4 regions of the Streptomyces sp. NPDC057424 genome follow, and region 2 is predicted to be linked to each of the others. Evidence: riboswitches for the same ligand, from Rfam matches in the RefSeq annotation. Region 2 holds a riboswitch; each other region holds the start of a gene.

Region 1 (2,192 bases), on a different contig from region 2:
CGACTGGTACATGGCGTAGGCCTGGGCGAGGGTCTTCTCGAAGCCGTCGGTGGCCTGTGCGGCGAAGTCCTCCTCGTCGATCAGCTCGTTCTTCAGGTTGCTGATCTTGGCGCTGAAGGACTTCGGCGGGAAGCGCTTGGGGTCGAGGTCCAGGTCGCGGCAGACCAGGGCCATCAGGCGCTTGGAGTCGGCGGCGTCGTAGATCGAGAAGGAGGAGGTGAAGCCGAGCTTCTTGCTCTCCCGCCTGAGGATGCGGACGCACGCGCTGTGGAACGTCATGACCCACATGGCGTTCGCGCGCGGGCCGACGAGCTGCTCGACGCGCTCCTTCATCTCGCCGGCGGCCTTGTTGGTGAAGGTGATCGCGAGGATCTGGCCGGGGTGCACGTCCCGCTCGGCGAGCAGGTGGGCGATGCGGTGCGTGAGCACACGGGTCTTGCCGGAGCCGGCGCCGGCCACGATGAGCAGCGGGGAGCCGGAGTGCACGACGGCGGCGCGCTGGTTGTCGTTCAGCCCCTCCAGGAGGGCGGCGGTGTCCACCGCCGGGCGGGGGGCACCGTCCCGGTAGTAGGCGTCCCGGTCCGGGGGCACGTCGAACTTCCCGCCGAACAGATCGTCCGGAACCGGCTCCGGAGCGTGATCGTCCTCGGGCGGCGGCGGGGGCTCGTCCGCGGGGCCCCGCTGGGCCTGGAGGTTCGCCAGGAAGTTGTCGTCAAAGAGGCTGCTCATCGCTCTCCGAGTCTAGGGCGCCTCACTGACAGCCCGCCGCCGCCCCGAGAACATCGCCGCCCGCCCGCACGCCCGCCGACCGCCCGGCGGCGCATTGTCGCCCTCCATGACCGCATGATCACGTCCTGCTACACCCCCCGCAAATGCGGACCATCCATGACCAAACCTCCTCGATCGTTCACTCTCCGCAACGCTCAGGAACGAGGTCACGAAAATGTATCGGGCATATCACCCATCAACCTTCACAAGGGCCACACGAGTTGGCTACGGTGCGACCGGGCCGCATGACCCCCACCGGCGAACGTCGCCGGGCCGCGCGGCCTCCGCCGAGTCCGGTGTGCCGCAGCGGCAGCCGGAGCCGGGGACCCAACCGTGAACCTGGGGTGAATCGGCCCGACTCCCTGTGCGGAGAAGGCCGTAGGGCAAACCTTCCGAAGCACCCGCCCGAACCCGACAGCTAACCCGGTAGGCGGAACATGGAAGGAGTCGCCTCCCTTGGCGTCGCACCGCAAGTCGCGTCCTACGGGTACGCGCGTGGCAGGCATACGGCCCCCCGCCCTCGCAACGGCGGCCCTCACGTCCGTGGCCCTGCTGTCCCAGTCGGCCAACGCCGCCCCCGAGGCCGACGACAAGCCCAGCCTCGAGGAAGTCGAGAAGAAGGTCGACGACCTGTACCGCCAGGCCGAGTCGGCGACCGGCAAGTACAACGCGGCCAAGGAGAAGACCGCGAAGCAGCGCAAGCGCGTCGACACCCTCCTGGACGACGTCGCCCAGCGCACCCAGAAGCTCAACGAGGCCCGCGAGGAACTGGGTTCCTTCGCCTCCGCCCAGTACCGCACCGGCGCCGCCGCCCCGGACACGGCGACGTTCCTGCTCGCGGACACTCCGCAGGACTACTTCGACCGGACCCAGCTGATGGACCGGATGACCGGCCGTCAGAAGGCCGCGGTCGACGACTACGTCACGCAGCAGTCCGAGACGATGGAGAAGCGCCAGGAGGCCACCGAGAGCCTCGAGACGCTCACCGAGTCGCAGGGCGATCTCAAGACGGCCAAGGCCACCGTCCAGCGCAAGCTCGCCGACGCGCGCGAGCTGATGTCGAAGCTGACCGCCGAGGAGAAGGCCCGGCTCGCGGCGATCGAGAAGGAGAAGCGGGAGGAGGCCGCCCGCAAGGCCGACGAGCTGGCCCGGCAGCAGGCCGCGCAGCAGCAGGCGCAGGACGAGGCCGCCCAGCAGCAGGACAGCGGGTCCTCGTCGTCGGGTTCGCCGGGCTCCGGCTCATCCTCCTCCACCGCGCCGGCCGACTCCTCGTACGCCACCAAGGCCGACAAGGCGCTCGCCTTCGCCCGCGCCCAGATCGGCAAGCCGTACGTGTGGGGTGCCGTCGGCCCCGGCTCCTACGACTGCTCCGGCCTCACCCAGGCCGCCTGGAAGGCCGCGGGCGTCACCCTGCCACGCACGAC
Region 2 (2,192 bases):
CTCCAGCCGTGCGGGATCACCAAGGCGACGGGCCTGGCGCTGGCCGCCGAGCATCTGGGTTTGTGGCCGGCGGACACCATCGCCTTCGGCGACATGCCCAACGACATCCCGATGTTCGACTGGGCCGGCCACGGCGTCGCGATGGCCAACGCCCATCCCGAACTCAAGGCCGTGGCCGACGAGGTCACCCTGTCGAACGAGGACGACGGCATCGCCGTCGTCCTCGAGCGACTGCTGGGCGGGAGGGCTCAGTACGGGCCGTTGACGTTGTCGATCGAGCCGTAGCGGTCGGCCGCGTAGTTGCAGGCCGCGGTGATGTTGGCGACCGGGTCGTACGGGTCCCACGACGTGCCGTCCACGTGGTAGGCCTGGAAGGTCGGGTCGATGGTCTGGAGCAGGCCCTTCGACGGGGTGCCCTTGGCGGCGTTGGAGTCCCAGTTGTTGATCGCCTGGGGGTTGCCGGACGACTCGCGCATGATGTTGCGGTGGATGCCGTCGTAGGAGCCCGGGATCCCCTTCTGCGCCATGATGTCCAGCGCCTCGCGGATCCAGCCGTCCAGGTTGTTCGTGTAGGTCTTCGCGGAGGCCTGGGTGGCCTTGGCGACGCCGCCGGCGGGCTTCGCGGCCGGCTTGGCGGGGGCGGACGACTTGGTCGCCGTCTTCTTCGCGGCGTCCGTCTTGGTGGTCTTCACGGTCAGCTTCAGACCCGGGTGGATCAGCTTCGGGTCGTCGCCGACGGCGGCGCGGTTGTCCTTGTAGAGCTGCTTCCAGCCGCCCTGGACGTCGTACTTGTCCGCGATGCGGTAGAGCGAGTCGCCCTTGGCCACGGTGTGCGTACGGGACGTGGCGGGCTGGGCCGCCTGCGGCACGGACTGTGCGGCGGCGGGTGCGCTCTGGGGCTCGGCGGCGCTCGCGTGGGTGGCGCCGAGGAGCGGAAGGGTGAGTGCGGCTCCGCCGGTGCCGGCGGCGATGAAGCCTCGGGTCAGCGGGTTGGTCCGGGGGCGGCGGTGCTTGCCTCGTGCGGCCATGGCGATGTTCCTCTCCGGCGCCTGCGAGGTGAGCTGTCGGGTTCGGGCCGGGAGGTGCCCGGCCGCGTACGGCGCTGTGCCGTGCGCGGCTTCACCCCGAGCCGTGCCGCTGTGCGGACCGGCGACTTACCTGGGTCCCCCGCTCCTGCCCTGCGTGAGTGAGTCGGTTCCTGTGGGGAGTCCGGGCGGCGGCAGGATTAGGCGTCCGCCGGACAGGCCGGGAACGTATGCGAGAGCACATGTCGGGAACAAGCACCTCAGTCACATATCGCGCGGTTGACCTTGGTCGGGAGTGTTTGAACCGCTTGATCCTTTGCCGGAGCCAAGGCTCAACTGGCGTTCGGGGGAAGGCGGTACGGGCCGGGGCCGAGGTGCGGCGGAAAAGGGGAGCAAGTGATTCAACTCACTGATCACGAGCCCGTGGGGCAATTTCGGCCAAATGGAATTGACTTACCCATCACGGCAAATCGTGCATAGTTCGCCACCTATGGGTAAGTCGATAAATATCTGTTCTTATAGGTTGATCGAAAACATAACGGTCGTGATCGGATACCACCCGGCCTGTAACCACGGGTGCTGGCGGTGATCGAAACGTGACCGGATACGCTGACTCGAGTGAGGGCAGCGACCTATCGACAATCCGCGTAATCACCGGCAGACACAGCAGACAGGAGACCCCTCGTGACCGACGTCGGGCCGTTCGGGCTGAGCGTGCGGGACCAGGCTCTGGAAGCCGATGTCCAGGCCGGACTGGCGGCTGTCGAAGAAGGCTTGCTCGAGGCCACCAAGAGCGAGGTGCCCTTCATCACGGAGGCCGCCCAGCACCTGGTGCGGGCCGGCGGCAAGCGGTTCCGCCCGCTGCTCGTGATGCTCTCCGCCCAGTTCGGTGACCGGTACGCGCCCGGGATCGTCCCGTCGGCCGTCGTCGTGGAGCTGACGCACCTCGCCACGCTGTACCACGACGACGTCATGGACGAGGCCGCCGTGCGCCGCGGCGTCGCGAGCGCGAACACCCGCTGGGGCAACTCCGTCGCGGTCCTCACCGGAGACTTCCTCTTCGCCCGCGCCTCGCACATCCTGGCCGACCTCGGCCCGGAGGCCGTGCGGGTGCAGGCCGAGGCGTTCGAACGCCTGGTGACCGGCCAGATCCTGGAGACGGCCGGA
Region 3 (2,192 bases), on a different contig from region 2:
CCTCCGACTCATCGGCTGGCCGGCAGTCCGACGGCGCTGAGTCGGCCGCCCCCGAGAGCGGCCGGTCCGGCAACTCGCAGCAGAGTGACGACTCCTCGGCGCTGACCGACACCGGCTCCGGTCGTCATCGCGGCCCGAGCGCCGACGAGACCGGCACGCCCGAGAGCGGCCGCGCGGACGAGTCCACGGGCCGTCACTCCTCGCGCGGCGACGAGGACTCTCCTGACGCGCCCCAAGGCGACTACATCGTGGGCGTCGGTGACAGTCTCTGGTCCATCGCCGACGCCCTTCGGGTCAGCGGCGGATGGCGCGTGCTCTACGACGGCAACGAGAAGGCCGTCGGTACCGACCCGAACCTCATCCACCCCGGTCAGAAGCTCACCGTGGCGGGCGAAGGGGACGAGAAGTAGCCGTTCGGGCAGTGCGGAAACAGGGGTGGAAGTCGCCCCCAAAGCACACGAGTTCACGTCATGATTCGCGATGAATGTCCTGTTTGTGGCCCGTGAGAGATAGATCTCAGAAGCCCTGATCGTCTTTGAAATTCGGCGGATCGCGTGTCTACGGTCGTGACCGCTCGTCACCGCGAGCCCCGGCTGCCGCAACGCCGAATCCTGCCAGCGGCGGTACGGGAACAGTCGTCGCGTCAAGCGCCGTAGGCAGGAGCGGGGGACCCAAGGTAGGTGCCCGACCGGCCGGTTGTGCCGGAAGGGCTTGGGGTGAAGCCGTGTCCCGGGAGGGACGCGGCCGGGCAACTCAACCGGCCCGAACCCGACAGCTCACCTCGCAGGCGTCGGTGAGGGGATCTCTCCATGCTGTTTTCCGGCAAGGGCACGCACCGCCGTCCGTCCAAGGCCAGTCGCGCCATCGCCATCGCCGGTGTCACCGGTGCCGCCGTAGCCGCCCCGCTGATGGCGGCCGGCAACGCCTCCGCCGCCACCGCTTCCGAGTGGGACACCGTCGCCCAGTGCGAGTCCGGCGGCAACTGGTCCATCAACACCGGCAACGGCTACTACGGGGGCCTGCAGTTCTCGGCCTCCACCTGGTCCGGCTACGGCGGCACCAAGTACGCCTCCACCGCCGACCAGGCCACCAAGGCGCAGCAGATCGAGATCGCCGAGAAGGTCCTGGCGGGCCAGGGCAAGGGTGCCTGGCCGGTCTGCGGCAAGGGCCTGTCGAGCGCCGGTTACACCGGCGGCGGCTCCTCGAGCGACTCCGGCAGTTCCTCGCAGCAGAACCAGCAGAGCACCGAGTCCCGCGAGACCCAGCAGCAGCCGGCCTCCCGCTCCGACGAGCGCCCGGCGGCCAAGAAGACCGTCACCACCCCGACCGGCAAGAAGGTCAAGAAGGGCGACGGCGAGTACAAGGTCGTCAAGGGTGACACCCTGAGCTCGATCGCCGAGGACGAGAACGTCAAGGGCGGCTGGGAGAAGCTGTTCCAGCTGAACAAGGACATCGTCGAGGACGCCAACCTCATCTACCCGGGCCAGCAGCTGCACCTGAAGTAGGCAGCGGCCCGCCCAGGGTCCATGGGCTCCCCGCCCCGGTGCGTCATCCCCCGTACGCACCGGGGCGGGGTTTTTTCTGCCCGGCTTTCGGCCGGTCTTCGCCCTCCAGCTTTGTTCCGTTCGGAAACAATTTACTCTCGGTTCTGTCCATGGGGTGGGCGACCCGGTGGCCGATCGGCCCGAGCCGGTTAGGCTCATGTCGCGAGCCACCGCGGCCCGCACCTCGCCGGGTCCACGCGACCCGCGTACCCGCGTCACACCAAGAAGGAGATGCTCGTGCCGTCCATCGACGTCGTCGTAGCCCGGGAAATCCTGGACTCCCGAGGCAACCCCACGGTCGAGGTCGAGGTCGGCCTCGACGACGGCAGCACCGGTCGTGCCGCCGTCCCGTCCGGCGCCTCCACGGGCGCCTTCGAGGCCATCGAGCTCCGCGACGGCGACTCGAACCGCTACCTCGGCAAGGGTGTGGAGAAAGCCGTCCTCGCGGTCATCGAGCAGATCGGCCCGGAGCTGGTCGGCTACGACGCCACCGAGCAGCGCCTGATCGACCAGGCGATGTTCGACCTGGACGCCACCGACAACAAGGGTTCGCTCGGCGCCAACGCCATCCTCGGCGTCTCCCTCGCCGTCGCCCACGCCGCCTCCGAGGCCAGCGACCTGCCGCTGTTCCGCTACCTGGGCGGCCCC
Region 4 (2,192 bases), on a different contig from region 2:
CTGGGCCGTCCCGGTCCAGCCGGTGACGACGGCGGTCCAGCAGGAGCCGTAGTCACACGGAGCAGGATCCGGAAGAACTCCCCGGCGCGTGCCCTCCGCGCAGCCCGGCCCGCGCGACCCACATCCGGGCCATCCGCACGGCTGCGACGCCCGTGCCGAGCCTCATGACCCACCGGGGGCCCGCGGCCGTCACCGGTGCCGTGCCGGCGCCTCCCGGTGTGCTGCCGCCCCTCGCAGCCCTGACGGCTGCCTGACGGTGCGCCGCAGCGGCGCCGGGATCCCGACGTCGCTCCGGCCCGGCTGCTCCTCGGCGGGCTCCCCGGTGCCGTCCGCCTCGCGGCGCAGCCCCGCCCGCCGCACCAGCCGCGGGAGCAGCCCCCACAGGCCGACGCAGACCAGGAAGGTCGCGGCGCCCGCGGCGATACCACCGGTCCGGCCCGTGGTCACGTCGACCACCAGCAGCACGGAACCGCTGAACGCGAACACCAGCACGCTCAGGCCGGTGCTGGCCAGGCGCGAGGAAACCCGCACGATGCGGGGCTTGGCGCCCTGCTGGAAGAGAGAGCGGTGCAGTGCGGCCGGCGCGGTGAAGAGCGCGGCGGCGAGGACCGCGAGCAGCAGCGTGACGACGTAGGTGACGCGCTGGACCGTGTCGAGGTCCTCGAAGCGCGACGTGAAGGCCAGCGACAGCAGGAAGGCGAAGAGGATCTGCACGCCCGTCTGGGTGACGCGCAGTTCCTGGAGCAACTCGACGAAGTTGCGGTCGGCGCGCTGCAGCGGAGTCTCGTTGCGCGCGGTGCAGGGACGGTGCTCGGCCATGGGGTCGCGGGTATCCATGTGAGCCCGTGTCACGCTCCGGCATGCGGCGGCGCGTCGGGGCGCCGCCGCACGCCGGGCGGATCACTTCACGCGCCCGTACCAGACGCTCTTGGTCCAGATCTTCTGCAGTCGCACCACGTCCCCGCTCTTCGGGGAGTGCCAGAGCTTGTTCTTACCCGCGTAGATACCGACGTGGTACACGTTGCTGCCCGAGTGGAAGAACACCAGGTCTCCCGCCTTGCGGTTCTTGGCGGAGATGTGGCGCGTCTTGTTGTACTGCTGGGCAGCCGTGCGGGGGAGCTTCTTGCCGGCCTTCTTGAACGAGTAGAGCGTGAGCCCGGAGCAGTCGAACCGGTGCGGACCGGTGGCCCCGTACTTGTACGGTGAACCCTTCTTCGAGGCCGCGATCTGGAGTGCCTTGGTCGCCGGCGTGGCTGCCGCGGCATCCGAGGCGAAGCCGGGCGCCACTATCGAGCCGCCCACCGCGGCGATGGTGAGCGCCGAGGCCGTGCCGGCCCGGGCCATGAGCGACGGGACACGATTGAGCGCAGTCATGCGCAACCCTTCGTCAGCCGCCTGTGAAGGATGACCTGTCGGATTCGGGCTGGCGAAGTTGCCCGGCCGCTGACGCGGCTTCACCCCAAGGGCTGCTCGGATCCGGTCATGGCGTGACCGTCCCGGCGACCCGTCGTGCTTGGGTCCTCCACTCCTGCCGATCCACTCCTGTCGACCGGTCATCCGGGCGGCGGCAGGACTCGGCGTCCGCCCGGATCGCCCCGCCACAGCGGCGGGGGCTTGTCGTCAGACAGGGATCTTGGCTCATGGCTGTCCGGATTTCCCAACGGAACCGGGGATTTGTGTTGTTACTCACCACTCACCCGTTCGGGTGGACACGTGTGCGTTCGAGCCACTGTCCACGGGTTCGCGCATCGCCGGACCAGCAGCGGAATGCCCCATTCCGTCCGAGGGCTAAGCGTGTTGCGCAACCGGAACGGTCCCGAAATCGGTCTCCCGCCTACTCCGAACAGGGGTACGTCTTTTGGTCCGTTTCAACTCAGGTCCGGACGCTCCGCCAACGGGGCGGGCGTCCGGACCGACGCTTCCGCGTCAACTGACGGACTCCGGGGGCAGGGTGAGGCGGGACGTGCGCCGTTCGCCGTCCAGCACCCGTAGCGCCCGGGCCAGGGTGCCGGAGTGCAGCTCCGTCTCGCCCCGCTGGTGCATCAGGGCCAGCGCGTCACGCAGCGCGGTCGCCTTGCCGACCAGGGCCTGGGCGGCGCGCAGCCCGCGGTAGGCGTCGCCGTCCTGGGCCGGGTTGATACGGCCGAGCAGGTCGACGACCTCGAGGTAGCGGTCGATCAGCTCCGCCTCGG

Evidence for each region. Region 2 has a riboswitch for cyclic di-AMP ahead of ACFU3E_RS03155 (transglycosylase SLT domain-containing protein). Riboswitches for the same ligand answer to the same signal wherever they lie in the genome.
Region 1: it holds a riboswitch for cyclic di-AMP, as region 2 does, so the genes downstream of both, ACFU3E_RS15645 (NlpC/P60 family protein) here and ACFU3E_RS03155 (transglycosylase SLT domain-containing protein) in region 2, are expected to answer to the same signal.
Region 3: it holds a riboswitch for cyclic di-AMP, as region 2 does, so the genes downstream of both, ACFU3E_RS14945 (transglycosylase family protein) here and ACFU3E_RS03155 (transglycosylase SLT domain-containing protein) in region 2, are expected to answer to the same signal.
Region 4: it holds a riboswitch for cyclic di-AMP, as region 2 does, so the genes downstream of both, ACFU3E_RS24740 (C40 family peptidase) here and ACFU3E_RS03155 (transglycosylase SLT domain-containing protein) in region 2, are expected to answer to the same signal.

What each region holds. Positions count from the first base shown of each region.
Region 1 covers NZ_JBHVCP010000016.1:19,893-22,084, reverse strand. The annotation lists gene pcrA (DNA helicase PcrA) at 1-729, opposite strand, end outside; cyclic di-AMP (ydaO/yuaA leader) riboswitch at 1,044-1,216, shown strand; gene ACFU3E_RS15645 (NlpC/P60 family protein) at 1,225-2,192, shown strand, end outside.
Region 2 covers NZ_JBHVCP010000002.1:210,366-212,557, reverse strand. The annotation lists gene ACFU3E_RS03160 (HAD family hydrolase) at 1-285, shown strand, start outside; gene ACFU3E_RS03155 (transglycosylase SLT domain-containing protein) at 249-1,028, opposite strand; cyclic di-AMP (ydaO/yuaA leader) riboswitch at 1,034-1,207, opposite strand; gene ACFU3E_RS03150 (polyprenyl synthetase family protein) at 1,710-2,192, shown strand, end outside.
Region 3 covers NZ_JBHVCP010000015.1:6,404-8,595, reverse strand. The annotation lists gene ACFU3E_RS14950 (transglycosylase family protein) at 1-410, shown strand, start outside; cyclic di-AMP (ydaO/yuaA leader) riboswitch at 639-805, shown strand; gene ACFU3E_RS14945 (transglycosylase family protein) at 810-1,505, shown strand; gene eno (phosphopyruvate hydratase) at 1,782-2,192, shown strand, end outside.
Region 4 covers NZ_JBHVCP010000034.1:45,067-47,258, forward strand. The annotation lists gene ACFU3E_RS24730 (ATP-binding protein) at 1-52, shown strand, start outside; gene ACFU3E_RS24735 (DUF6328 family protein) at 190-819, opposite strand; gene ACFU3E_RS24740 (C40 family peptidase) at 901-1,374, opposite strand; cyclic di-AMP (ydaO/yuaA leader) riboswitch at 1,378-1,590, opposite strand; gene ACFU3E_RS24745 (hypothetical protein) at 1,927-2,192, opposite strand, start outside.